One region of the Mycetocola sp. Y442 genome, then DNA from elsewhere that is predicted to be linked to it. Evidence: predicted binding sites of a transcription regulator. Region 1 holds the regulator's gene; each other region holds the start of a gene.

Region 1 (9,602 bases):
CGACCTCGACCACGTCGGCGGCGTCGCCGCAGTGGTGTCCCGGAGCGACAGGGTTCTCACTCCACCGCCCGAGAACGCGGCGGACGAACGGATGCTCCGCGACCTCACAGAGGGAGGGGCGACGGTCATCGAGGTGGCTGCCGGCGACTCCGGCAGGCTCGGCGCTCTCGGCTGGCAGGTGCTCTGGCCTCCGGGCGCAACCAAACAGCCGCCCTCGGGAAACGACGGAAGTGTGGTCCTGGAATTCGACGGTGACGGCATCCGGTCGCTGTTTCTCGGCGACCTGTCGGAGAGCGCGCAGGAGGCGTTGCTCGCGACGCGGACTGTTCGCGGCACCGTCGACCTCGTCAAGGTTGCCCACCACGGGTCAGCCGACCAGAGCGGGCGGCTGTACCGGGCGATCGCCGCGAGGGTCGGGCTGGTCTCCGTCGGTGCTGACAACGACTACGGCCATCCGGCCCCGACGCTCCTGGGCGCGTTGCGGGCAGCGGGCACCGCGCCTTTGCGGACCGATGAGTGCGGCCTCGTCGTCGTCGCGCCGTCTGGCGACACCCTTACGGTCTGGACCGAGCGCGGGGAGCCAGGCTGCCACTGAGTCTGTCGGTGCGCGCGGGTAAGCTTGGAGTGATTGAGGACGGTGAATTGTGGCAGCTGCACGAGGCGGGTCATCCGCTCGAACGGCGACGAAGGTCGCGATTCCCCACCTGAGCTGGAATCAGGTCCGCCCGGCACCCATTGTCCTCGTTTCGGGGACCCAGGGCTTCCTGGCGGAGCGTGCGACGAGGATCCTCCGTGACTTCCTCAAGGCCGAAGACCCGAGCCTGGAGATCAACGACATCCAGGCAGACAGCTACGCGCCCGGTGAACTGATCACCCTCGCCAGCCCGTCACTGTTCGGCGAGCCGCGGCTCATTCGTGTTTCGAACGTCGAGAAATGCTCTGACGCGTTTCTTCTCGATGCGCTCTCGTACCTCGAATCGCCCGCCGAGGGTGCCTACGTCGTACTCAGGCACGGGGGAGGGGTGCGAGGAAAGAAGCTTCTCGATGCCGTTCGCGCCAACAAGGCGAACGCCATCGAGGTGGTCTGCGCCGAGCTGAAGAAAGACACCGACAAGTTCGACTTCGCCGCGGCCGAGTTCAAGGCAGCGGGCAAGTCCATCCGCCCTGCAGCGCTGCGGGCGATCGTCGCCGCGTTCTCCGATGATCTGGCCGAACTCGCAGGCGCGTGCGCCCAGCTCATTGCCGACAGCGGATCGGAGGTCACCGAGGCGACGGTGACCCGGTATTACGGCGGCCGGGTCGAGACCAACGCGTTCGCGGTGGCAGACGCCGCGATCGCGGGCCGTTACGCCGAGGCGCTCGTCGGGCTGCGGCACGCGCTTGCCTCCGGCGCAGACCCCGTGCCGATCGTCGCTGCTTTTGCGAGCAAACTGCGCACCATGGCGAAGATTCAGGGCGGTCGCGGTTCGTCCGCTGACCTCGCCCGTCAGTTCGGGCTCGCACCGTGGCAGGTCGACCGCGCACGCCGCGATCTCTCCGGCTGGACCGACGAGGGCCTCGGCAGGTGCCTCCAGGTGCTCGCAGACACCGACGCCGGCGTCAAAGGCGAGGGCCGCGACCCGGTCTACGCGCTCGAGCGCATGGTGCACACCGTCTCCGGACGCGGCCGGCTGCCGCGCTGACCCGACCAGCGCTGACCCCACCAGCGCCGACCCCGCCCGGGACGACCCCCACGATAGAAGCGCGGACCGAAGACAATAGAAAAGGCCCCGCCGAAGCGGGGCCTTTTCTATTGGACCGGGTCGAAACCCTGGACCGAAGCGGAGGGACGCTTAGAGCGACGCGACCTTCTTGGCGAGAGCCGACTTGCGGTTCGCAGCCTGGTTCTTGTGGATGACGCCCTTGCTCACGGCCTTGTCAAGCTTCTTGGCGGCGGCCTTCACGGTTGCCTCAGCCTTGACCTTGTCACCGGCAACGATGGCTTCGCGGGCCTGGCGCACGACGGTACGGAGCTGGCTCTTGACCGCCTTGTTGCGCTCGGTTGCCTTCTTGTTGGTTCCGATTCGCTTGATCTGCGACTTAATATTTGCCACGTTTATACGCTTTCGTTGTGTTCTGAATGGAAGTGCCGGTCAGCGAGAGAGGGCGCATTCCGACGAAAATCGTGCGGAGTAATCCACACGCAAGTCAACACGTCACTCTACCAGTCGTCAGCTGTTACCGGAAATCTCCGACGGTTGCGCGCCCAGCGTCGCAGCGGCATCCGTGATCGCCCTCGTGAAATCCTCCGGTTTGATGAGGCTCACGAGGTGGGTGGCCCCGCGGATGACGACGACGGATGCCTGCGGCTTGGCGGCAGCGAACGCTCTCTGGTTGAGCCGGAAATGGTCGAGGCTCCCCGTGACGAACCACACAGGACCCGGGTAGTGGGCGAGGCTTCCGATCGGGTCGAGCCGGCCGACCGCCCCGAGGGCGGTATCCATGACGTCGAGCGCCACGCCGCCAGCGGCCATGTCGGCGAACCCCGCTGGCGGCAGGAACAGTCGTGCCATCGTGTCATTGAGCCACGCGCCGCGGTCCGGCAGGCGGTGAATGAGCCGGGCAAGCGCCCGGTAACCCCAGAGGCCCGGCCCACGGGGGAGGGTGAGGCAGCTCGCCGCGACCAGCCCGGCAACCCGGTCGGGGTGGCTGCCTGCGTAGTCGATGGCGATATAGCCTCCGAGCGACAACCCGACGAGCAGCGCCGGCCGACCAAACGCGTCGATGGCGTCGTCGATGGCGGCGTGGGCGGCCTCGATGCTGAACGGCTCTGCCATTCGTGTGCCGTGACCGGGCAGGTCGATCGCGGTCACGTCGAACCCCGAGGCGCGCAACTGTTCGACCTGCGCGCGCCACATGGTTCCGGACGTACGGATGCCATGTACGAGGACGATCGGAGGGGACGCGGCCATTCCCACATCCTGCACCCTCCCGAATGGCGATGCCAGAGGCTGACACCTCGGCCGGGGAGCTTCGTCGCGGTCGCGGCTCGACGCGAGGCCGGGGCATGGGACAATAGGGAGTTAGTCCACCCCACAACGAGACACTGAGGAACGCGTGAGCCCCAAAGCTGCGAAGGCACTCGAGCCTGCCGCTACCGACCCGTCGCTCATCCGCAACTTCTGCATCATCGCGCACATCGACCACGGCAAGTCGACGCTGGCAGACCGGATGCTGTCGGTCACCGGCGCTGTGAGCGACCGCGACATGCGGGCCCAGTACCTGGACCGCATGGACATCGAACGCGAGCGCGGCATCACCATTAAGAGCCAGGCCGTGCGGATGCCGTGGGAGGTTGACGGCCAGGCCTACGCACTCAACATGATCGACACTCCCGGCCACGTCGACTTCACCTACGAGGTGTCCCGTTCTCTCGCCGCGTGCGAGGGTGCCATTCTTCTCGTCGACGCCGCACAGGGCATCGAAGCACAGACGCTTGCGAACCTGTACCTCGCGATGGAGAACGACCTCGAGATTATTCCGGTCCTCAACAAGATCGACCTTCCGGCCGCTGACCCCGACAAGTACGCCAAGGAAATCGCGAACCTCATCGGCGGCTCGCCCGATGACGTGCTCAAGGTGTCAGGCAAGACCGGTGTCGGCGTCGAAGAGCTGCTCGACCGTGTCGTCGCGCGGATCCCGCACCCCGTCGGTGACCCGAACGCTCCGACCCGCGCGATGATCTTCGACTCCGTCTACGACACCTACCGCGGCGTCATCACCTACGTGCGAATGATCGACGGGCACCTCAGTCCGCGTGAACGCATCCAGATGATGTCGACGCGCGCCGTCCACGAACTGCTGGAGATCGGCGTCAGCTCACCCGAGCCCGTTCCTACCCAGGGACTCGGTGTCGGCGAGGTCGGCTACCTCATCACCGGTGTGAAGGACGTCCGCCAGTCGAAGGTCGGTGACACGGTCACCACCGCGCTGAAGCCGTCCACAGACCCGCTTCCCGGCTACACCGATCCCAAGCCCATGGTCTTCTCGGGTCTGTACCCGATCGACGGCAGTGACTACCCGGTTCTCCGTGACGCTCTCGACAAGCTCAAGCTCTCCGATGCGTCGCTCAACTACGAACCGGAGACATCCGTCGCTCTCGGCTTCGGCTTCCGCTGCGGCTTCCTCGGCCTGCTGCACCTCGAGATCGTCACCGAGCGCCTCGAGCGCGAGTTCAACCTCGACCTCATCGCTACGGCGCCGAGCGTGACCTACGAAGTGACGACCGACGACAAGAAGACCGTGACCGTCACCAACCCGAGTGAGTTTCCCAGCGGGAAGATCGTGTCGGTTGAGGAACCGATGGTCAAGGTCGGCATCCTCGCGCCGAAGGACTATGTCGGCACGATCATGGAGCTGTGCCAGGGCCGACGGGGTTCGCTCCTCGGCATGGAGTACTTCGGAGAAGACCGCGTTGAGCTGCGCTACACGATGCCGCTCGGTGAGATCGTGTTCGACTTCTTCGATCACCTCAAGAGCCGCACGCAGGGGTACGCGTCGCTGGACTACGAGCCGTCCGGTTCTCAGACCGCAGACCTCGTGAAGGTCGACATCCTGTTGCAGGGCGAGCAGGTCGACGCGTTCAGCGCCATCGTGCACCGTGACAAGGCGTACGCCTACGGCTTGCTGATGACTGAACGGCTGAAGAAGCTCATCCCTCGCCAGCAGTTCGAGGTGCCTATCCAGGCCGCCATCGGCGCTCGTATCATTGCGAGGGAGTCGGTCAGGGCCATGCGCAAGGATGTTCTCGCCAAGTGCTACGGCGGAGACATCAGCCGCAAGCGCAAGCTCCTCGAAAAGCAGAAAGAGGGCAAGAAGCGGATGAAAATGGTCGGTCGTGTCGAAGTGCCTCAGGAAGCGTTCATCGCCGCACTGAGCGGTGACACCGAGGTCGCGAAAGAAAAGAAGTAAGTGCGCCGGAGTAACTTTCAAGACCAGCCCGTCGACTACGCCGCGGTCGGCGCCACCCAGGCGCACGACCTCATGCAGTACCCGCCGCAGGGATTCGTGCCCTACGAGGCATCCATTCGCCTGGGCAGCGGAGCTGAACGGTTTGAGGCGGCGTCCACCTCGCTTCTGACCTGGGCTGTGCAGCGCGGCGCCGGCCTTCGCGTCGACGACGTCCAGGCCAGCTCGGGTGAGAGTTACGGCGGAATCCGCTACGCCGAAGACGGCTCGCCGCTCGAAGCGATCCATGTCTCCACCGAGCAGCGATTCGGCGCTGACGGCACGCCATACATCACGTCGGGCACCACCGCCCGGTTGCACGGCAGGATCGGCTCGTTCACGGTCGATGAGCAGATCAGGGTTGTCTACCTCATCGACGAGCCCAACGTCGTCGCGTTCGCATACGGAACCGTCGGTGGCAAGCGCGTGAGCGGCGAAGACGCGTTCCGCATCGAACGCCGCGAGGACGACTCGGTCTGGTTCCAGGTCCGGTCGTTCAAACGGCCGCTCGCACTGCGTTACCGGATCCTCCGGCCGCTGATGACCCTGCGCCACAAACGACTGACGACCGCGTACCTCCGCGCACTCTCGCCGTTGTGGACAGGCCCGGCCAGCTAGGTGATTCGTCACACACCCGGGACACACTGATGGCCGGCCCGCTTCCGCTCGGTGATCCCGCTCCGCCAGACGGATGCCTTCCGGCATCCGTTGCTGACGGCGCTCAGTCGCGGTCGCTCGCGTTCTACCTCCACGTGCCGTTCTGCCGCGTGCGGTGTGGTTACTGCGACTTCAACACCTACACCGCGACGGAGCTGCGCGGCGCCAAACAGTCCGACTACGCCGACGAGGCGGCCGCCGAGGTCGCGTTCGCCGCACGGGTTCTTCGGGACTCCGGCGTTCCACGCCGCGAGGTGAGCACCGTGTTCTTCGGCGGCGGAACGCCGACCCTGCTCCCGGCCGCCGACCTCGTACGCATGCTGAATGCTGTTCGCGCTCACCACGGCATTGCGCCTGGCGCAGAGATCACGACCGAAGCGAACCCTGACTCTGTCGATGCCGAGTACCTCCGCCAGCTCGCCGACGCAGGGTTCACTCGTGTGTCGTTCGGCATGCAGTCAGCGGTTCCGCGGGTGCTCGCCACCCTGGAGCGGACCCACGACCCCGAGCGCGTACCCCTCGTGGTCGACTGGGCCAAAGAGGCCGGCCTCCAGGTGAGCGTCGACCTGATTTACGGCACTCCCGGTGAGACCATCGACGACTGGAGCGTGTCAGTGGATGCCGCGCTCGCGACGCAGCCGGATCACATCTCGGCGTATTCGCTGATCGTCGAGCAGGGAACCAAGCTGGCCAGGCAGATCAGGTCAGGACTCCTCGCGCTGCCGGACGAGGATCTCCAGGCCGACATGTACGAGTTGATCGACTCCCGGCTGGCCGACGCGGGTTTCTCCTGGTACGAGGTCAGCAACTGGTCGACCTCGCCGTCATCGCGCTCACGGCACAACCTCGCCTACTGGCAGAGCCAGGACTGGTGGGGGATCGGGCCTGGCGCACACAGCCACGTCGGCGGGGTGCGCTGGTGGAACGTCAAGCATCCTGCGGCGTACGCCGGCCGGATCGCCGAGGGCGTGTCTCCCGCGGTAGGCAGGGAAACGCTCGATCCGGAGGCCCGCGAGCTCGAGCGTGTTCTCCTCGGGGCCCGGATCCGTGAGGGCATCGCCGTGCGGTCGCTCCCGAGCGAGGCCCGGGTCGCCGTGGCCGGCCTGATCGCCGACGACCTGGTTAACGCCAGAGCCGCCCTCGCCGGGACAATCGAGTTGACCCTGCGGGGGCGGCTCCTGGCCGACGTTGTCGTTCGGCGGCTGACCGCCTGACGAGTGGGTGGGCTACTTCACCATGCGGAACGCGAAGAAGTAGCGGTATGCCTCACCGTTGTTGACCTTCACACCGCCGATGATGCCGAAGATGATGCCGAGCACGCCGACGATCCAGGCGGCGGGGAACAGCAGCAGCCCGATAAGCACGACCGTGAGCAGCGCGCCGAGGATGTACAGGCCGATGACGAAGATCGTCACGGTGAGCTGGAAGTTCAGCGCTTCCTTGGCTTCCTGGCGAGCGAAAGGTCCGCGGTCCTTGAAGACCAGGTAGATCACCAGCGGGGCGATCCACCCGGCGGTTCCCGCGCCGAGGAAGGCTCCGAGCGCGCCGCCGAAGTGAGCGAGCGACGCCCACAGCTTGTCATCGGCCTGCGTCAGCGGGGTGGGGCCGCCGTACTGCTGCTGCCCATACTGCTGCTGGCCGTACTGCTGCTGGCCGTATGGCTGCTGTGGTGCGCCGTATGGCGGCTGCTGCGGTGCGCCGTACGGGGGCTGCTGCGGTGCACCGTATGGCTGCTGCGGTGGAACCGGCCCTCCCTGGTAGCTGGGTGGCACCTGTCCGCCGTCCTGGCCCTGTCCATGTGACGGATCGGGCTGGGAAGGCGTGTTGGGGTCGGTCATGGCATGGCCTTTCGATGAGGGGGACGCTGGGTATCAGCCGCGTCGACGAACGTCCGCGGGGGTGTGCGCCTTGTGGTACCCAACGGTACTGCCGTTGCCCCCATACAGGCAACGCTGAGCGCAATTACGACGCGGCGTGTCTCCGCGCTAGAATTAGCACTCAGGAGTATGGAGTGCCAACGCCGACTCCGCGTGCGGCATCCGCGAGTCAGTGCCCACAATCAACGCCCAGAATCAACGCCCGAAACCAGCGAAGGAGAAGACGGACATGGTCTCCGAACGAAGCCTCGAAGTGCTTCGCGTGATCGTCGAGGATTACGTCGCAAGCCGTGAGCCCGTCGGTTCGAAGGGGATCGTCGATCGTCACTCTTTCGGTGTGAGTGCCGCCACCATTCGCAACGACATGGCCCAGCTCGAAGAGGAAGACCTCATCAGTGCGCCCCATACGTCGTCAGGGCGGATCCCGACAGACAAGGGTTACCGGCTCTTCGTCGATCAGCTCGTTGAGCGGCGGCCGTTGTCCGCAGCCCAGAAGCAGGCGATTGAGGCGTTCCTCGGCCAGTCAGTCGACCTCGATGATGTGCTCGTCCGCACGGTCAGGCTGCTCTCGCAGATCACCAACCAGGTCGCGATCGTGCAGTACCCGTCGTTCGCCCGTGCGACGGTCAGGCACGTCGAGATCGTGGCTCTGAGCGATCACCGGCTGCTGACCGTGCTGATCACGGACACCGGTCGTGTCGAGCAGAGGGTCGTCGAGATCCGCGATCCTGTGGAACAGGAACTGCTCGAGTCCATCAAGACCCGCGTGAACTCGTCGCTCGTCGGACTCCCGGTCGAGGAGGCGTCGTCGACGCTCGACTCGCTCGTCGAGTCGAGCCCGCAGCTCGACAAGGAACTGATGGCGCGGATCACGTCCGCGCTCGCTGAGCAGTTCGGCGAGTACCGCCACGACAAGCTGATCATGGCCGGCGCCGCAAACCTCGCCAGAACCGAAGACGACTTCTCCGGGAGCATCTACCCGGTCCTCGAGGCACTGGAACAGCAGGTGGTTCTCCTTCGGCTGTTCAGCGAGATGGACACGGATGCCAACGGCGTCTCGGCGAGCATCGGCCGTGAGAACGCGTCCTTCGGTCTCGGTGAGACGTCGATCATCACAAGCAACTATCGTTCCTCTGCTGGCGAACTTGCCAGGCTCGGGGTCCTCGGACCGACGAGAATGGACTATTCGAACAACCTTGCCGCCGTTCGCGCGGTAGCCCGCTACCTCTCGCGCCAGATCGGCGACAACTAGTCACACTTGCGCGCGGCTCGGCGCGAAATACCCAGGAAGCTCGTCGAGCACATGTGCTTCCCAGACAACGAAAGGCCATGAGTGGCTGACCACTACGAAGTACTCGGAGTGTCCCGCGAGGCGACAACCGACGAGATCAAAAAGGCTTACCGCAGGCTCGCACGAGAACTGCACCCCGACGTCAATCCCGGGGCGGATGCCTCTGAGCGGTTCAAGCAGGTCACGCACGCCTACGACGTGCTCAGCGACGCCAAGCAGCGCCAGCAGTACGACATGGGCGGCTCCGGCCAGGGAGCGGCCGGTGGCTTCGGCGGCTTCGGCGATATCTTCGATACCTTCTTCGGCGGCCAAACCCAGCAGCGCGGCCCCAAGTCCCGCCGCGAACGCGGCCAGGACGCGCTGCTCCGCGTGGAGATCGACCTCGACGAGGTCATCTTCGGCACGCACCGCGACCTCGAGGTCGACACCGCAGTGCTGTGTGAGACCTGCCAGGGCTCGTGCTGCCAGCCGGGAACCTCTCCCATCACCTGCGACATCTGCCACGGCTCCGGCCAGATCCAGCGCGCCGTTCGCTCGCTCCTCGGCAACGTGATGACGTCGAGCCCCTGCGGAAGCTGCCGCGGCTACGGAACGATCATCGTTTCGCCGTGCGTCACCTGCCAGGGCCAGGGCCGGGTTCGCGCCCGCCGCACGGTGCCCGTCGACATCCCAGCCGGTGTCGACACCGGACTGCGGCTGCAGATGCCGGGCAGCGGAGAAATCGGCCAGGCCGGTGGACCCCACGGTGACCTGTACCTCGAGATCAAGGTCCGCAACCACGAGATCTTCAG
Region 2 (9,602 bases), 670 kb from region 1:
TCGGAGTATCGCCCTGGCGAGCTGAGCTCGTTCTATTCGGTGTTCAGCATGGGTGCTGCGATGGAAAACGTCTGGCTGACCACCGTCGAACTCGGCATGGGGATCCAGTTCGTCTCGTTCCCGATGGAAGTCCCGGGCATGTGGGCGAAGATCGAGAACCTGCTCGAGGTGCCCGATTCCCTCGAACTCATGGCTGTGTACCGCCTCGGCTATGTGCCGACGGAACAGCGCCGCCCCGCTATCGACTGGACGAGCCACGAACGCAAGCTGCCGTCGCAGTACGTGTTCCGCGGGACATGCAAAACGCCACAGACCGGCTGGGACCCTCCCGTTTCACACGGGTAGCCCAGCCGGCCTGCGGCGTCGGCCCGACGGCGGTCAACCGCCGACGGGTGCGCTACATCAGCGACCGGTTGCGTCGGGGGAGCGGTCGACCTCGCCGCGCCAGGCTCCGGTCTCGAAGCCGTTCGACTCGATGAGCTTCTTGAACTTCTTGAGGTCGTGACCGATCTGGATGTCGTCGACCTGGAGCAGCGCTCCGGCGTGCTCGAGGATGCCCTGCGGTGACCAGTCGAGCCGCAGCGAGATTCGCGTCTCATCCGCGCTCAAGCGGTGGAACGAAACGACACCGGCGTGATCTTCGCCGTCTGTGCTCGTCCACGCGATGCGGGTGTCGGGGATCTGCTCGGTGATCTCAGCGTCGAATTCGCGTTTGATGCCGGCAATCGACACTTTCCAGTGGGTCTGGGTGTCGCTCGTCTGAGTCACGTCGTCGACGCCGCTGAGGAACTGCGGGAAAGATTCAAACTGAGTCCACTGGTTGTATGCGGTTGACACGGGGACGTGAACGTCGATATCGGCGTTGACAGTTGTCATGAGCGCTCCTTCTGGGTGAGATCCATTGTGTGATCCCAGAGAACCACGGGACGCCTCACAGTGTCGAGGGGTTGCGGGTCGGGCGGGTCTTCGTCAACTTTCTGGAGCGACTGTGCCGCGGGTCAGTTCCGGGGGATCCGCTCGCAGAGGAGCGCGGCGTGCTTGCCGTTCACGCGGGTGAGCACAATCGTCGCGCTCTTGCTGCCGCGGAGCGCCATCCGCTTGCGGAAGACCGCCGGATCGATGTCTGCGCCTCGCTTTTTCACCTCGAGCGTCCCGATATCGCGCCTCGCGAGCTCCCGCTTCAGTGTCCGCTCATCGAGCGGGAACCTCTCGATCACGCGGAACGCCGTGGCGAACGGGGTCCGGGCCTCGGTGTCGCCCGTGAGATAGGCAATGCCGGGGCTGAGCATCCCCGCACCGATCTCGCGCGCAACGTCGCCGATAAGCCTCGCCCGGATGACCGCGCCGTCCGGTTCGAAGAGAAATTCGCCGGGCTCACGCACGTCGACATCCTCACTGTCGGCGGGAGCGGTCAGTTCGTGGGTTCCCGCCGAGTCGAGGACGAGCGCTGACCGGCGCACCCCATCGCGGGCGAGGGCGCCGAACCACAGGCCGAGCTCGACGACCTGCCCATCGACGCTGACCCATTGGGCTTCAGCGTCGTCGGGAATGAGTGATCTGTCGAACCCTGGGCCGAGTTTGACACCGACGGGCTGCGTTGCGGCACGCCCGAAGACCAAATCGAGCGACGGGCTGTAATCCTCCGGCCGGGTCAGCCGAGTGGTGTTCGAGTGCCCGGCGGTGCGTCTGGCCGGATCGAAATAGAGCCCGTCGAATGCGCTCGTGTCGATGTCCTCCGCCTTCGCGTGCCTCACATCGGCGGTGGGGAAGGGGGCGAGGTTGTAGCTGGCGACTGTCGCGGTCACTTCGTCGGCGTCGACGGCGGTAACCTCGAGGTCCATCGCGGCCATCGCCATGGCGTCGCCCCCGATCCCGCAGCCGAGGTCAGCAATCCGGGTGAGTCCCGCCGAGCTGAATCGGCCGGCGTGGAGTGCGGCGACGCGCAACCGGGTGGCCTGTTCGAGGCCAGCCTCGGTGAAGAGCATCCGCGACGCGAACTCGCCGAACTTCCCAACAGCCTTCCGCCGGAGCCTGACCTGCGTCAGCACGGCCGCGACGAGCGCGGGCGAGTGGCCTTCCGCGCGCAGTCGTGACACGGTCCCAACCGGGTCGGTGTCGGCATCCGACCCCCCGACCTGGTCGATGAGGGTGAGCCCATCCGGCGTCAGTAGTTCAACGAGTTCGGCTCTCTCCATCGTGCAAACTTATCAACCCGGATGCTGTGCGCTCGCCCTACGTTGGCACTCACGTTGCGAGAGTGCCAACGGATCCCTACACTGGCATTAGCACTCTCGATGTGAGGGTGCTAACTCAAGTCTTAGTTTAGAAAGAGGTCAACCGTGTCGGTCAGCATCAAGCCGCTCGAGGATCGCATCGTCATCAAGCAGGTCGAGGCAGAGCAGACCACTGCTTCAGGTCTCGTCATTCCTGACACCGCCAAGGAGAAGCCGCAGGAAGGCGTCGTCGAGGCTGTCGGCCCCGGCCGCATCGACGACAACGGCAACCGAGTACCGCTCGACGTCGCCGTCGGCGACAAGGTGATCTACTCCAAGTACGGCGGAACCGAGGTCAAGTTCGACGGCCAGGACTACCTGGTCCTCTCGGCTCGCGACGTGCTCGCGGTTGTGGTTCGATAACTCAAACGAACTGAAGCCCGGACGGTGACTCACTGTCCGGGCTTCTTCGTCTTAACAGGCGGTTGCCCCGCAGGTGCGGAGTAGCATCGATGGGTGCAGATGACCCCAGAGCCGGTTCCGGCCAATAGTGCAGGCCCGACAGGCAATGCAGCTCCGACAGGCAATGCAGGTCCGACAGGCGGTGCGGGCCCCGAAGCGGCGGCCACCGGCGCAGTGGCTTCTCCCGACGCCCCGCTGAGCCGCCCCGGCCTCATTTTCGCCGTGACCGCATACACGCTGTGGGGCGTTCTTCCGCTGTACTTCCTCCTGCTCGCGCCGACGGGCCCGTTCGAGCTTGTCGCGGCCCGCGTGATCTTCTCGCTGGTGTTCTGCATGTTCCTCCTGACGGTGACGCGCGGGTGGGCTCCCTTTCTCCAGCTCGCCAGGAATCCCCGGGTGTCTTTCACCCTCGGTCTCGCTGGCGTCCTCATCTTCGTCAACTGGCAGACGTACGTCTACGGAGTGCTCAACGGGCAGGTCGTCGAGACGGCGCTCGGTTACTTCATCAATCCCATCGTCACTGTTTTTCTCGGCGTGTTCTTTCTGCGCGAGAAGCTTCGCGTCGTGCAGTGGATCTCGGTCGGCATCAGCATTGCCGCGGTGCTCGTGCTCGCGATCGGCGCGCACGGCGTTCCGTGGATTGCCCTGATCCTCGCCTTTTCCTTCGGGCTCTACGGCTACATCAAGAAGCGGGTCGGGGGGACCGTCGACGCCGTCTCGGGGCTCACCCTCGAGACAGCGTGGCTCACGCCCCTCGCCGTCGTCCAACTCATCGTCGTCGGCTCCACCGCCGGACTGACCATCGGACAGGTCAGTGTCTTTCATACGGTGCTGCTCGTCGGTACCGGTGTGATCACGGCGGTGCCCCTGCTCTTCTTCGCCGCTGCGTCGCGTCGGCTTCCGCTCGTCTACATGGGCTTCATCCAGTTCTTCGCCCCCGTGATTCAGTTCCTCGTCGGGGTGCTCGTGCTCCACGAGGCCATGCCGGTGGAGCGGTGGATCGGGTTCATTCTGGTCTGGATTGCTCTCGTCGTCCTAACGGCGGACACGGTCATCAGTGCGCGCGGATCGCTCCGGCGACGCAATAAAGCTGCGTCTGAAGCGCCAGAACAGCTCTGATGCCGCTGAACTGTAACGATTGCGTCGCCGTTACACGTATGTAACGCCCACGTATTGTTCGGTGACGATTGCTCGAATATGTTGGCATCACGACAGTATTTAGCGCTGTCGGTTGGATACACGACACAGCATAGGAGCAACATGGGCGTCTTCACCCGGGCTACGGCCTCCCGCTCACGCACCCGCACGATCACACTGGGTTCTCTCGCAATCCTCGGAGCCAGCGCGCTGGTCCTCACCGGTTGCAGCAGCCCAGGTGGCGGCGAAGGTGACTCAGACCAGCCAGCAGGCGACCTGACACTCAAGATCGGCACGCAGCTGCCGCAGACAGGCAACCTCGCCTTCCTCGGCCCGCCCGAGGAAGCAGGAGTCGGCCTCGCGGCCAAGGAGATCAACGACGCCGACCTCGGGATCGAGATCGACGTTGTCTACGGTGACTCCGGAGACACCGACAACAAGGCATACGCAACCGAGGTGCCGCGACTTCTTCAGGAGGGCGTCTCGGCGATCATTGGCGCAGCCGCCAGTGGTGTGACCAAGCTCTTCATCGACCAGGTGACGGGCGAAGGCGTGATTCAGTTCTCGCCAGCCAACACCTCTGCGGACTTCACAACGTGGGACGACAACGGGCTGTTCTGGCGAACTGCCCCGAGTGACGTGCTGCAGGGTGAGGTCCTCGGAAACCTGATCGCTGAAGACGGCAACGAAACCCTCGGCATTCTCTACCTCAACGACTCGTACGGGACCGGCCTCGCCGAATTCACGACAGAGGCGTTCGAGAACGCGGGCGGCGAAGTCGTCGAACAGCAGTCGTACAACACGGGCGACACCTCGTTCGACGCTCAGGTCAGCGCACTGAAAGCGGCAAACCCCGACGCAATCGCCCTGATCGCGTTCGAGGAGACCAAGACGATCGTTCCCGCGCTCGCCGGGTTCCCGTCCGACAAGCTGTACTTCGTCGACGGCAACCTCGCCGACTACTCAGCCGATTTCCCTGCAGGTACCCTCACGGGCGCCAAGGGTACGCTGCCGGGTCTCGACACCGAGTCCCTCGGTGACTTCACCGACCGCCTGCAGGAGTTCTGGCAGGGCGAGGGCAACGAGGAGCTGAAGGACTACAGCTACGCGGCTGAATCCTACGACGCCGTCGTCCTTCTGGCGCTGGCCGCGATGGCGGCAGGCTCCACCGACGGCGAGGACATCGCAGGGAAACTCCAGGAGGTCTCTGGTGGTTCCGGTGACGGTACCACGTGCACGTCGTTCAGCGAGTGTGCTGAGCTGCTCAACGATGGCGAGACGATCGACTACGACGGAAACTCCGGCCCGGTCACGTTCGACGAGAACGGTGACCCGACCGAGGCAACGATCGGCGTCTTCCAGTACCTCGAAGACAACACCTACGAGCGCATCTCCGAGTAGTTCGTAACCGAAACACAACCGCAGGGCCACGGGAAACCGTGGCCCTGCCGTTCGTTAAGCCCGGCGCCACAGCCTCCCACCGCGCTGCGCTGGAGCGCGTCTCGTCCATTCACGTTCGGCAGACTCTCGTCATCCGGCCGGTGCTGTGTTAGCGTCATGTCACCCATTTGCGGGGAGGCGACCAGCCGCGTGTACCGGCCATCACAACGAAGTGAATGCACATGACACCACTCTCACGGCGCCAATTGCTCGGCGCTGGACTCAGCTCAGCAGCGCTCGCCATGCTTACCGGGTGCGCCACACCCGGGACCACGTCGGTCAACTCCCAACCGGTGATTGCCGCTGCCGGCGGCGGTGAAAAGATCACTCTGACCTACTGGGCCTGGCTCAAGGACCTCCAGAAGGTTGCCGACGTGTGGAACGCCTCGCACCCCGACGTGCAGGTCGAGGCCGTCTGGATCCCCGGCGGAAACGACGGCGGATACCAGCAGCTCTACGCGGCGCTTGCCGCGGGCGGCGGGCCGGACATCGGACAGGTGGAACTCCGATCCATTCCCGAGTTCATGCTCGTGAACGGGCTGGTGGACCTGTCACGGTACGGAGCCGACGACCACGCGGATCTCTATGACAAGACGCTCTGGAGCCAGGTGAGTTACGTGGACGGTGTCTATGGCATCCCGCAGGACTCAGGTCCCATGGCGATGTTCTACCAGCCCGAGGTGTTTGCCAGGGTAGGTGGATCTCCGCCGTCGACCTGGGACGACTGGCTCGGGCTCGCGCGAGAGCTTCGCGGCGCTGGCGCGTACATCGACTGCTTCCCACTCGCTGACGCATCCTTCTTTGCGGCGCTGGCCACCCAAGCCGGTGCGAGCTGGCTGAGGGCCGAGGACGACGGGTGGGTGATCAACATGACCGACGAATCCACCCTGCAGGTCGCGCGGTTCTTCGACGGCGCGATCGACGAGGACCTCGTTGAGAGCGGCTATGCGGCGTACTCGCCCGCCTGGTTCGCCGCAGCGGCCAACGGCGAGATGGCATCCGTCGTCACCGGCAGCTGGGGCGACGCCATTATCGAGGGCGTGAGCAACGGCGCGGGCAAATGGATGGCGGCACCCATGCCGACCTGGGGCGACTCAGGCTTCGGGTCGAGCTACCTGGGCGGCTCCACCGCGGCCGTCTTTGCCAACAGCGCCCACCCGAAGGAAGCCCTCGAGTTTGCGGTGTGGATGACCACCTCGCAGGAGGGCATCGACGCCATGATCGACAACAGCGGCATCGGCTGGTCGCCGGCGCCAGACGTGATCGGCGCGAAACGGGAGCAGCCATCCGAGTTCTTCAGCGGCCAGCGCTACAACGAGGAAGTCTTCGTCCCAGCGACCCTCCAGCAGAACGCCGAGTGGTCGTGGTGGCCCACAACGCAGCAGACCTTCAACATCCTGAGCGACGGCTTCCGGAAGAAAGCATCGGGAACCACGCTCGTCGACTCTCTCGCGACATCCGAGAGGCTCGTGATGAAGTCCTTCGAGAACAAGGGCCTCCGTATCCGCAAGGAGGAGTCGTGACGTCGACAACCGCTAGACCGGCAACCCGCAGTGCACCGGCAAAGCAGAGGGCGAGGGTCGCGGCAACGACCCGGGCCCCGTGGCTGCTTCTCGCGCCGTTCCTGGCGCTTTTCCTGCTCACCTTCATTCTCCCGATCCTGGTGGCGATCGGGTCGAGCTTTACGAGGGTCACGCGCAGGGGGCTGTTCGGTGAAGAGGGGGTGACCACCGAGTTCGCCTGGTTCAGCAACTACGCGCAGGCGCTCGCCGACGGCAACTTCGTCGCATCGATCGGGCGGATGCTGCTCTTCGGCATTGTGCAGGTTCCCATCATGATCGCCCTGTGCACCATTCTTGCGCTCATGCTCGAGTCGGCCTCAGCGAAGTGGCCCGGGTTCTTCCGCGCCGCCTATTTCCTGCCGTATGGCGTTCCCGGTGTGATCGCGACCATCCTGTGGTCGTTCCTCTATGTCCCCGGGCTCTCTCCGCTGTTCGACATCGCCGGACTGTTCGGCCTGACGCCCAACTTCCTCGGTGCCAGCACCGTGCTCTGGTCGATCGCGAATATCGTGACCTGGAGCTACACCGGATACAACATGCTCATCATCGTGGCTCAGCTCAAAGCGATCCCGGTCGAACTGTATGAAGCGGCAAAAGTGGACGGCGCGTCGACGCTCCGGGTCGCAACGAGCATCCAGCTCCCGCTCATTCGGCCGGCGCTGCTGCTCACCGCCGTGTTCTCCATCATCGGCACCCTGCAGCTGTTCGCGGAAGCCCAGGTGCTGCAGTCGGTCTCGCCGGCCATCGACAGCCAGTACACGCCCAACCTCAGCGCATACACGACGGCGTTCGCCTACAACGACTACAACGTCGCCGCTGCCCAGGCTGTGCTCATCGCCGTCGTGGCATTCGCACTCTCCTTTGCTTTCCTGAAGCTGACGAATCGGAAATCATCATGACCACAACGACGACACGTCAGACCGGACAGGCATCCGTTTCATCGTCAGCAACCGACGCGAACACCGCGGCGAAGAAGCGACGCACGCGTTCGAGGCGATCATCGTCGATCATCGTCACGGGGATCCTCACCGTCGTCGCGCTGTACTTCCTCATTCCGGTGTACTGGGTCGTCGTCGCTGCCACGAAGTCGACGGAGGACCTGTTCTCCACCTACGGGTTCTGGTTCGCCCCGACGTTCGCCCTGTGGGAGAACCTCGGCCAGGTGCTGAGCTACGACGGCGGTATCTTCGTGCGCTGGTTCGGCAACTCGGTGCTCTACGCCGGGGTCGGCGCGCTCCTCGCGACCTATTTTGCGGCCGCGGGAGGGTACGCGCTCGCGAAATACGAGTTCAAGGGCCGTGACCTCATCTTCGGCACCATCCTCGGCGGCGTGCTCGTGCCCGGGACGGCGACGGCACTCCCGCTCTTTCTGCTGTTCAGTCAGATGGGCATCGCCAACACCTACTGGAGCGTGCTGCTTCCGTCACTCGTTTCACCGTTCGGGCTGTTCCTGTGCCGCATCTACGCCCAGGCCACCGTCGATTCATCACTCGTCGAGGCCGCCCGCATCGACGGGGCCGGCGAGATCCGGATCTTCCACACCATCGGACTGAGAATCCTCACCCCGGCGCTCGTCACGGTATTTCTGTTCCAGCTGGTCGGCATCTGGAACAACTACTTCCTGCCCCTTGTGATGCTTTCTGACTCCGATCTCTACCCGATCACCCTCGGACTCAACAGTTGGTTGAGCCAGGTCGATAGGCTGCCAGAGTTCTATGAACTCACCACCGGCGGAGTTCTGTTGTCGATCATTCCGCTCGGCATCGCCATGATCGTGTTGCAGCGCTTCTGGCGCGGCGGCCTCACCGAAGGATCAGTCAAGTCGTGACATCCAGCTCCACAGCAGACAATTTCACACTCACCTCGAAAGGCCCGGGATCCGGACGACGATTGCCAGCACGGTCCTGGTTGAATTCGGATGCCGCGTCGCAGTCGCTGAACGGACAGTGGCGGTTCCGCCTGCTGGCAGGCACTCCGGGAACACCGGGCGCCGCTGGAGTGCTGCCCGATGGCGAAGCGGACACCGACGTTGCGACCGAGGAGTTCGACGACTCGGGCTGGGACACCCTCACGGTGCCGTCACACTGGGTCCTGCAGGGCGACGGTAAGTACGGGCTGCCGATCTACACGAACGTGCAGTACCCGTTCCCAGTGGAGCCTCCGCATGTGCCGGATGACAACCCGACGGGGGACTACCGTCGCACCTTTGAGCTCGCCGAGTCCTGGAGCGACGCCGCCCGGGTGGTGCTGCGCTTCGACGGCGTCGAGTCGCACTACCGCGTCTGGGTCAACGGGGCCGAGGTCGGGGTCGGCGTCGGTTCGAGGCTGGCCCAGGAGTTCGACGTCACCCCGGTCGTACGAACGGGCACCAACCTCATTGTGGTCAGGGTCTCCCAGTGGTCGGCCGCGAGCTACCTCGAAGACCAGGACCAGTGGTGGCTGCCCGGGATCTTCCGGGATGTGACTCTTCAGGCGCGTCCGGCCGGAGGCATCGACGACGTCTGGCTGCGCGCCGCGTACGACGGTGATGCCGCCGGCACTGGTGCCGGGACCGTTTCCGCGGAGATCACCGCGTCACCCGACGCGTATCCGGTGACGCTGAGAATCCCCGCCCTCGACGTCGACGTGACCTGGCCGTCGGCCGACGCCGTGGCATCCGTTTCCATCGACGCCGTCGAACCGTGGTCGGCGGAGAGCCCAACGCTCTACGACGCAACAGTGTTTAATCCGGCCGAGACGGTGTCGCTGCGCGTCGGCTTCCGCACCGTTGAGATCGTCGGCGACCGCT
Region 3 (9,602 bases), 330 kb from region 1:
CCAGCACCTTTGACACACCGGTCACCGTCAACGGCAGGGACGCGAAAAGCCTCCTCGCGATCATGGCGCTCGGTCTTCAAAAGGGAAAGAGTGCCGAGATCGCCACTGCGGATCCAGCCGGACGGGATGCCGTCGATGCGCTCGCGGACCTCGTGGAATCCGGTTTCGGCGAGTCCTGAACCGCAACGCGCGACGTGCCGAATGGCAGCGTTCTTCCCGGCGCATCGGGCGTAGCATGGCTGCCATGACAACGCCAGAGAACGCTGAACAGAGCCCTGAGCGCGCGCCCGAGTCCCGCTCGGAAGACGGGCATGGGTCCGATGCAGTGACCGATATCGAGGCCGAGCGCGCTGCGGCGCCCTGTCCGGTCTGCGGCCATCCGATGAGGGAGCATGTCATCGACCACAGCACGTCCAACCCCATTCTCATCTGCCCTGCGCCGATCGATCACAGCCGTATTCCGGAGACGACATCGCCGCTCGATGAACTGGGTATGGAACGGCATCCGGCTCCGCCGCCCGCACGCAAGGACTGATCCTGTCACTGGCTGGTTCACGTGCCGGCCACAGGATCAGTCCTGTCAACCGCTCAACTCACTCGCGGGCTGCCCGCGTCCGGCGCCGCATCACAGTCGATGCCAGCATGAGAAGCAACCCGCCACCGACGGTGCCACCGGCCAGCAGCAGGGGAAGCGCGGGCTCTCCTGCTCCGGTCGCAGGAAGCCGGTCACCCTGCGGCCAGCCGTCCGCTGCCGTCACAGTGTTGGTGAGGACCGCCTCCGCGATCGCGCCCGGCGCGATTGTCACCGTGACGTCTGCGGCCGGTTCGACCTCGATCGCGCTCGACTGGCCTGAGGTGCTCTCGGTCACTGTGCACTCCGTTCCGGCCGGCAATTCAGCGTAGGCGCGGACATACTTTCCAGAGGGCTGGTTCGCTGGGATCACGAAGGAGTCGCTCAGAACCTCCCCGCAGTCGATCAGCAGGACGATCTCGCCCTGGTGGCCCGCCGCCGCTCCCGTGATCACCTTGGTCACCTCGAGCCCTCCCGGCTGAAACTCGACGGTGTTGGTGACGACCGCTGATGCGCCTGTCTCCGGCACCTGCACCTCGACCGGGGTGTCAGACGTCACGACGGCCACGGTGTTGGTGCCGAGGATGGGTTCGGTTATGGAGCACGTACTCCCTGCGGGAATGTTCTCGAACTCGAACACCTCATCGCTCGTCGTGCCAGCCGGAATGTCCGCGGTGAATACAGAGCCTGGACCACAGTCAATGAGCCACTGGCTCGCGCCCTGCGTCCCCGCTGCCGTTCCGACGAAGGACTTCTGAACGGTGAGCGTGCCGACGACGACGAAGGTGGCTGTTGCCTGCGCGGTCGCCTCGAGCTCCGTAGCGGACGCGAGGGCCAGCATCTGAGCCTCTTCGTAGAGAGGGTTATTGTCGTCGTGCACGTAGACCTGGCCCGCGGGAACCGTGACGGCCGCCCGGGCGGTGAGCACCGTCTCGCTCGCGGCTCCGGCCGAATTCGTCACCCAAATCGATGTCCCGGATGGCACGGTGCTTTGATTCGCCAGGGGGACTGTTGCGGCGGCGTCGCTGAACATCTCCGAGCCAGCGGGAACCGATACGGTGAGCGAGGAGTCGTCCTGAGCCTGGACAACGAACGGCCCAGCGGGGCTACCGATCGGAGCCGCTGCGCTCGGAGGAGTCACTGTGACGTCCGGTGCTGGGGGCTCAACGGTAGGGCCGTTCGTTTGAGCGGCAGCGACGATTGCTGCTGTTGCCGCCCGAACGACGGCCTCGGTCGAACTCACAACGAATGCGTCGGTGAAATACCAGATCGCGGCCTGGACGGCCGCCGCTCGCTGGTTGTTGGTGAGGCCTTCCGGCAGGCTCGTCGTGGGGTAATAGGTGTTGAGAATGTAGGTGACGTAACCGAGGTTGGGAACGTTTGTCTCTTCCCACGTCCCGCTCTCGTATCCGAGGTTGGGCGCGGTGGGGACCCCGAGGTCGATGCAATACATTGCCCCGACGAGGCTGGGGTCCTCGACGCTTGCGGTGTTGATCATCCGCGCCAATGTATCGTTGCGCGGTTCATATCCTGCCGGGTCCGTTGCGGGGTATGGCGCTGTCGGGTCCTGCGTAGTCGTATTCGGCGGCTGAAATCCGTCAACCGTGAGTCCCGCGCCGATGCTGACCGTATAGATCTCTGTATTCGGGCCGAACACAGCCTCGACAATGGGCATCGGGTCAGTCGGCTGCGCCTGGGCGGACGGGCTGGGACCGACGAACATGAGTCCCATGCACATTGCGAACGCAAGCGAACACAGCGCCAGTAGCCGAACGCGGGCCTGGGCGACGGACGGAGACGGGCTGAGCGCAACGCAGTCATGTGTGCGTCGTTGTGGGAGTGGTTCTCAAGCGGAAGAAGGTCGTCGTCGTTCTTCGGGTGCCTCGGCCGGCCGCTGGGCGTGAACCACTTCGATCACATCGAGCGGCTGCGTTTCGGGGAGTTCCTGATCGTCTGGACCGATGAGCGCCGGACGGTGGATGACTGAATCGTTCATGCTGCTCCTTCGACGGGCCCCGGAATCCGGGGACGTCGGGTGATCCTCTCGTCAGCCATCCGTGCGCCGTAGAGTCGAACGTCATTGGTCGGTTGACCAGCAAGCAACAGCGCGGCCTCGCGTGAGCGGGACCGCGCTGTCGTTACGGGCCGTTCGTTCCTGCGCTGGGTTGATCAGTCGTCTTTTTTCTCTCCGGAAGTTTTGCCTCCGGAACCGATGGGAACCTGCCGGGGAGAGGCGCCCTTGGACAGCGGGACATTCACCGTCAGGACGCCCTTCGTGAACTCAGCCGAAATGTCCTGTTCCTCGGCCTGCTCAGGAAGAACGATCCTGCGGTAGAAGCTGCTGCTGCTCTCCCGGAGGACGTACTTCTTTTTCTTGTCCTCGTCCTTCTCATGGCGCTCCGCCTGAATTACAAGGGCGCCCCTGTCAACATTCACCGTGATGTTGTCTTCGTCAAAATTGGGCAGGTGTGCTTCGACAACGAGCGCGTCGTCGCCGCGCGTGTACACATCTGTCGTTGGCAGCTTTCCGCGGTAGGCACGCAGGATGCCATCCTCGAAGTCGCGGGTCAGCGCCTCCAGACCGGCAAACGGGTCAAATCGTTCGAGACTGTTTTTCATGATGTCGCCTTTCAGGACCACCGCGGGCGATCCGGTTGTGTGCATTTGTTGACGTTCGCGAGCGAGAAGGCCGCCCGAGTCGCCAGTAGCGCGTCTGAAGTGCCGAACGCGGTGGCTCACGGTTCCGGCTGGTCGTGCGCACAAAATACGCTCGTCTGCCGCCCCACGTCCGGCTAGAGCCGTAGGTCATGCCGGACCGCGGGGACGTGCACGATGTCGGGGGAGAGGGAGCAGGGGAGGGCAGACGGGGGTCGACTGCTACCAGAGGCAGGCGCAAGCGGCAGGGGTCTATCGCCTCTGGTCCCTCACAATTTCGGGACCTTGGACTCTATGGAGACGACCCGGGTCAGGGCATTCTGGTCAGCAAATAGAAGATGGCTCGCGGGGGAACGCGCGCAATTGAACTGCCGACGCAACAGCAGTCGTTCACGAGAGTGAACGGAGTGTGACTGTCGCGCTAACAGTGTCCGAATTACGCAGTGCCTTGTGGGGCACGTGCATGTAAAATGCAGGTGCTCCATGAGCAGGGGGAGGGGCACGATGATCGACGAAGTTTTTCAACTGCCGGATGCCAGATTCTCTGATCTTGAGAGAACCGTGGCCCGGCTTGAACGAACAGTGAGTTCTCTGCGACGCGAAACCGAACGCGAACGCGCGACGCAGGGGCGACTGCGCAGCCTGCTGGATGCGAGCGTTGCTGTGGCCGGAGATCTCGAACTGGACTCTGTGCTCAAACGGATCGCCGAGTCCGCGACCACCCTGGTCAACGCTCGGTATGGTGCGCTCGGCGTGCTTCACCCCGACGGTCACATTGAACGCTTGATTCACACCGGGACGCCGAGCGTCGAGGGCGGGACCATGCACATTCAGCCCGGGACCCACGATCTGCTTCAGGCGGTGACGGAAACCCGTGGTCCGGTCCGCCTCGATAATCTCCGGGAGGATCCGCAATCGGTGGGATTCCCGCCAGGCGACCCGAGCATTCGCAGCTTTCTCGGTGTGCCCGTTCGGGTTCGCGGTGAGGTCCTGGGCAACCTGTACCTCGCCGATCGCCGTGACGGCGGATTCACAAAGCTCGACGAGGAGCTCGTGGTGGAGCTTGCCGAGACAGCGGGAGTCGCGATTGACAATGCACGGCGGTTTGAGGAGACCCACCGTAAACAACTGCTGGCAGCGGCTCTCTCCGAGGTAGCCTCGACGCTGTTAACCGCCTGTGCCGAAGACGTGCTCGCGGCGGTCGCATCGAAGGTTGCGATGCTTCTCCCGGCCACGCTGGTGTCCGTCGTGGTGCCGGGTCCCGGTGAGAACGAAATGAAAGTCGAAGCTGCGGAGGGGGTGCTGTCCGAGAAGGCCGTCGGGACCGTGTACCCGGCGCATGGGTCTCTCGCGGCTCAGGCAGTGGTTTCCGGCACTGTCATTAGTTCGGAGAGCGGACACGAAATTCGCTCAGCAGGCGGGTCTATCGCGTTTGGCGCGGTGACGGCCGTGCCTCTCGTTGTCTCGGGACGCGCGATCGGCGCGCTGTGCGTCGCGCGTGAGCCAGGCGGCCCTGGTTTCACGCGTGGGGAAATAGACACGATCTCGGAATTCGCTATTCAGGCGGGACTCGCCGTTGCACTGGCGTGGGCCAGGCTGGACCGACAGCGGCTCGAAGTCATCGAGGACCACGCGCGGATAGCCAGGGACCTGCACGACAACGTCATCCAGCGCCTCTTTGCGACCGGGCTCGGCCTTCAGGCGCTTGCTGCCGCCGACCCGACGCATGCTGCGGCGATCGACACACACACCCTGGAGATCGACGCAGCAATTTCCGATATCAGGAGTGCAGTTTTCACCCGGATATCGGCTCCGCCGTCCGACGCAACCCGCGTGCGCCACCGCGTCCTGGATGTCATCATCCAGCTGACACCGGCGCTGGGCTCGCCACCCCGCGTCGCCTTTTCCGGCTGTCCCAACATGGTGATCCCGCGGCGCCTCGCCGATGACGTTGTTGCGGTGATCAGGGAGTCACTCACAAACGTCGCCAAACACGCACAGGCAGAGACGACGGCGATCGACGTGAAGCTGGGCGACTCCGGTGTGTCGATCACGGTCGACGACGACGGTATCGGTATCGACCCTCGTGCGGAGCGCGCAAGCGGCACCGGTAATCTGGCGCGCCGCGCCGAGCGGTACGGTGGCACATTCACTCTCGAACCGCGCGTGCCGAGAGGCACTCGAGCATGCTGGAACGTCTCGTTCGGTGAGCAGGGCGACCAATGATCCGGGTGTTCGTGGTTGACGATCACGAGATCGTCCGGCTCGGTGTGACCAACCTGATCAACGGTGCGCGGGACATGACGGTCGTGGGTGAATCCGATTCGGTCCGCCGCACACTGCCACGGGTGGCAGCGACCCACCCGGATGTAGTGATTCTTGATGTCAACCTTCCCGACGGCAACGGGATCGACCTGTGCCGGAGCATCCGTTCGGAACACGTCGACACGCGGTGCCTCATTCTCACCGCGTACGGCGAAGACAAGGCAACGAACGCCGCCGTCATGGCCGGGGCGTCCGGATACGTGCTCAAGAGCATCCACGGAAGCAGCCTGCTCGACTCGATCCGACAGGCGGCGCTCGGACGCGTTCTTCTTCCGCCGCAGGCAACGCCGGAGACGCTCGTGGCCGGTACGGCCAATCGGGAGACCGGTGCTGTTGCGCCCCACCTCACCGAGCGCGAGCACCAGGTGCTTGGCCTCATCACCGGCGGGATGACCAATAAGCAGATCGGCGGCAAGCTCGGGCTCACCGAGAAAACCGTGAAGAACTATGTCTCCGGTCTTCTGGCCAAGCTTGGTATGGAGCGGCGCACCCAGGCCGCGGTCTATGGAGCGGCGCACGCCGGCCCCACCGAGGATCGCCCGGTCGGTTGACGGTATCACCCGGGACAGCCGGGCGTCCCTGGGCGGGACTACTGCGCGCGAGCCTCGACGAGTCCCCGAGTGCCGCGACAGGAACTGCCGGACACCAGGGACCTTCGCTGTCCGCTGTTTAGACGACGGCTTGACAGGCGGTGCACAGACCGACAAAAGCGCTCTGTTCCGGTTCCAACAGGAAGCCGGACGCACTGGCGATCGCTCTTGAGCTGTCCGTGAAAGCGTCAACGGGCAGGACGGTGACTTGCCCGCAGGATCTGCAGACGCCGTGAAGATGCTCGTGACCCGACGGAGTCGTGACCAGGTGATACGCGACGGCACCTCCCGGTTGCTGCCGCTGCGCGATGATCGCCCGACGTGCGAGGACCTCGAACGTGCGGTAGACGGTGGCACGGTGGATGCCCCGCGTCTCGAGAATCATCGCCACTTCATCGGCGGTCAGGTGCTCATGGTGGCGGGCAAGGACATCGAGTACCGCGCGGCGCGGGCCCGTCAGCCGTTCTCCCGCCTCCTGCAATCGGGCGATGGCGAGAGACAGGGCTTGTTCGGGAGCATGATGCAGATCCCGGTGGAGTGACGGGCTGCTGGCGTCCATACGTCATGGTGCCACGGAGCACACGGGTTGTGAAGGGGCGGGAACCGCCGTCCGTGAGCGCCGGTGAGATCAACCGTTGGGCGCCCCAGCAGTGCTGCCGCGCACTGTCAGTGAGGTTCCCAACTCAACGTGGCTGGACGAGGCGGCCCGCCCCTCAGCCATGGCAAGGATGGTCTGGACCGCCATGGCGCCCATGCCCTCAAGGTGCTGGTAGACCGTCGTGAGCGGGGGCGTCGTCCAGGCCGCCTGTGGAGTGTCGTCGAATCCGGTGACGCTTAACTGTGCGGGCACCGGGATACCGAGCGCGTGAGCCGAAGCGAGTATGCCAACGGCGATTTCGTCGTCGGCCGCCATGATGGCCGTCGGAGGGTGAGGCGACGTGAGTAGTTCACGGGCGCGCTCGGCGCCGGTCGCGACGGCGAAAGGGCCTGACCGGATGAGGGCTGGGTCGATCGCAATGCCAGCGGAGTCGAGCGCGGCCTGATAACCCAGTCGTCGGTCACGAGCGGCGTCGGATGCCTCCGGGCCGCCCACCCAGGCGATGCGGCGGTGGCCCAATCCGATGAGGTGCTCTGTGGCCGTTCTGGCACCCGACCAGTTGCTCGACCCGACGCTCACCATGCGCGGATGCCGCGTGTCGACCGGGTCGACGATGATGAATGGCAGGCTGGCGTCGTTCGCGGCGTCGATGAGCCCGTCCGGCTCGGAGAGCGTGAGGCCCACGATGCCGATGACGCCGGACGCGCGCTGGTCTGCGATCCACTCTCGCGCCACCGCGCGATGAGCGCGGGAGGTGCGCTCGGGGGCCAGGCGGACAAGGAGATCGACGTCGGAGTCGGTTGCCTCCGCGAGGGTCCCCTGGAGGACACCGAGGATGTATGGAGAGGCGGGAAGATCGAAGACCACGGCGAGTGCACGGCGCTGAGCCGTGGATGCCGGAAGCGTCGTCGGTCGGTACTCGAGTTCTGCGACCGCAGCGAGGACGCGCTCACGGGTGTCTGGCGAGATGTCATTACGTCCGTTGAGCGCTTTTGACACGGTCGCTTTCGAGACTCCGACGGCCGTCGCTACGTCGTGAAGCGTTGCCCGGCGTCTGGCCGAATCCGATGCCACGTGGTCCTCCTTCCGAAAATATTTCGAAGATCGAGGCCTCATCGGCATGGATTCAGGAAAACTCACAGGAGAGTTGACAGTGTGCAGCCGCGAAACCTACTATGAACCAACGATACACGTTGCGAAACATTTTCGCCAGCGAACTGGCTATGCCGTTCGTGACCAAGGGAGGTCTCATGTCCGTCGAATCACCGACCATCGTATTGGTTGACGGGCGCCCCTCCCGAGATATCGATCTCCGTCACGTCTGGAGCGAATGCGTCGGTGCGGGACGCGCCAACGAGGCACTACGGGCTGACTGGCAGCGACACTTCACCGAAGCCGTCCAGGTACTCGGCGCACGCTACGTGCGGTTCCATGGTCTCTTTCATGACGACATGTTCGTGTACCGCGGGTCCAGCGGCGGCGGGTTCGGGCCGCCGACACCGCTGGCCGAACCGCTCTACACCTTCGCGTACGTCGACAAGGTGTTCGACGCCATTCTCGACACCGGCGCGCGCCCGTTCGTCGAGCTCGGATTCATGCCGCGGGAACTCGCGACCCAGACCGAGACGCTCTTCTGGTGGAAGGCGCACTGCAGCCCCCCAAACGACATGGGCGGGTGGGTTGCGCTCGTCACCGCCACCGTGGAGCACTGGATCGAACGCTACGGAATCGAGGAGGTGCGCACCTGGCCGTTCGAGGTCTGGAACGAGCCCAATCTCGTGCCCCACTTTTGGACGGGCACCAGAACCGAGTACTTCCAGCTCTACGAGGAAACCGCGAAGGCCATCAAAGCGATCGATTCCGAACTCCGCGTTGGCGGGCCCTCATCGTCGGTCTTTGTGCCAGACACACGCTACGACGGCGAGTACCACGACACCTCGGTCGAGGCGGCAACGGCGGAAGCTCCCGATCCTGAACTGCTGCCGTGGAAACCCGTGTGGATTCACGAGTTCATCTCCTATTGCGCGGAACGCGACATTCCCATCGACTTCCTCTCCACTCACCTGTATCCCACAGATTTTGCCTTCGACACCCAGGGCGTTGGCCGACACATCAGTCGGCAGCGAGACGCAACGCGCAACGACCTCCTGGTCATGCGGCAGATTATCGCCAATTCCCCATACCCGAACGCCGAGCTGCACATTACCGAGTGGTCCACGTCGCCGTCGAGCCGTGACCGGATGCACGACACGGTCTTCGCCGCGACGTACATCGCTCGCGCCTTCCTCCAGTCCCACGACCTCGCGGATTCAATTTCGTACTGGACGTTTACCGACGTCTTCGAAGAGGGCGGTGGCGGCATCGGGCCGTTCCATGGTGGCTTCGGGTTCGTCAATGAGCAGGGAATCCACAAGCCGACGTTCCACGCAATGGCGATGCTCAATCGCCTCGGTGACCGGATTGCGTTGCAGACCGAACACGGCATGATCACGCGTACGGCAGACGATCACATCGCCGCGGTGTTCTTCAACTACCCGGATTCCATGGGCGCGAGGTCTGTCGGAAGCGCGAACTCCCACGCCGAGACCCGTCGCCTCGCGGGGGAAGGGCCCGCCCGGCGCATCACCCACACCATCTCGGGACTCATCCCGGGTCAGGTATACGGGGTCGAAATCCTCGACCAGGAGCACGGGGACGTCGCGGCGGCATGGCACCGGATGGGGGAGCCGCTCAATCTTTCGCGACCGGAGGTCGCCGAGCTCATGGCGATCGCCGACGATCTGTACCGCGAAACCCGCACTGTCGACGTCGACGGTGTGCTCACGATCGACATCTCGCTCGCGCCGTGGGCAGTGATGTCGAT

The links. The regulator HrcA, encoded in region 1, represses chaperone genes, less so after heat shock. The targets are predictions, from matches to a motif close to TTNGCACTCGNNNNNNNCGAGTGCNAA.
Region 2: groES (co-chaperone GroES) is a predicted target of HrcA. The motif match lies at 2,238-2,264, and genes of this name have one in related genera.
Region 3: AC1X6S_RS01355 (Hsp20/alpha crystallin family protein) is a predicted target of HrcA. The motif match lies at 3,270-3,296, and genes of this name have one in related genera.

Annotation. Positions count from the first base shown of each region.
Region 1 is NZ_JBXHBV010000001.1:607,657-617,258, reverse strand. Features, by position in the region: gene AC1X6S_RS02935 (ComEC/Rec2 family competence protein) at 1-595, shown strand, start outside; gene holA (DNA polymerase III subunit delta) at 642-1,682, shown strand; gene rpsT (30S ribosomal protein S20) at 1,833-2,093, opposite strand; gene AC1X6S_RS02920 (alpha/beta fold hydrolase) at 2,211-2,951, opposite strand; gene lepA (translation elongation factor 4) at 3,097-4,950, shown strand; gene AC1X6S_RS02910 (DUF1990 family protein) at 4,951-5,604, shown strand; gene hemW (radical SAM family heme chaperone HemW) at 5,634-6,857, shown strand; gene AC1X6S_RS02900 (DUF4870 domain-containing protein) at 6,870-7,481, opposite strand; gene hrcA (heat-inducible transcriptional repressor HrcA) at 7,750-8,772, shown strand; gene dnaJ (molecular chaperone DnaJ) at 8,854-9,602, shown strand, end outside.
Region 2 is NZ_JBXHBV010000001.1:1,273,078-1,282,679, reverse strand. Features, by position in the region: gene AC1X6S_RS06075 (nitroreductase family protein) at 1-345, shown strand, start outside; gene AC1X6S_RS06070 (SRPBCC family protein) at 403-876, opposite strand; gene AC1X6S_RS06065 (class I SAM-dependent methyltransferase) at 999-2,195, opposite strand; gene groES (co-chaperone GroES) at 2,340-2,636, shown strand; gene rarD (EamA family transporter RarD) at 2,736-3,794, shown strand; gene AC1X6S_RS06050 (ABC transporter substrate-binding protein) at 3,936-5,213, shown strand; gene AC1X6S_RS06045 (ABC transporter substrate-binding protein) at 5,435-6,775, shown strand; gene AC1X6S_RS06040 (carbohydrate ABC transporter permease) at 6,772-7,713, shown strand; gene AC1X6S_RS06035 (carbohydrate ABC transporter permease) at 7,710-8,642, shown strand; gene AC1X6S_RS06030 (glycoside hydrolase family 2 TIM barrel-domain containing protein) at 8,639-9,602, shown strand, end outside.
Region 3 is NZ_JBXHBV010000001.1:281,241-290,842, forward strand. Features, by position in the region: gene dhaM (dihydroxyacetone kinase phosphoryl donor subunit DhaM) at 1-179, shown strand, start outside; gene AC1X6S_RS01340 (hypothetical protein) at 245-535, shown strand; gene AC1X6S_RS01345 (DUF5979 domain-containing protein) at 594-2,069, opposite strand; gene AC1X6S_RS01350 (hypothetical protein) at 2,418-2,567, opposite strand; gene AC1X6S_RS01355 (Hsp20/alpha crystallin family protein) at 2,741-3,190, opposite strand; gene AC1X6S_RS01360 (GAF domain-containing sensor histidine kinase) at 3,809-5,452, shown strand; gene AC1X6S_RS01365 (response regulator) at 5,464-6,102, shown strand; gene AC1X6S_RS01370 (Fur family transcriptional regulator) at 6,221-6,700, opposite strand; gene AC1X6S_RS01375 (LacI family DNA-binding transcriptional regulator) at 6,770-7,813, opposite strand; gene AC1X6S_RS01380 (GH39 family glycosyl hydrolase) at 7,990-9,602, shown strand, end outside.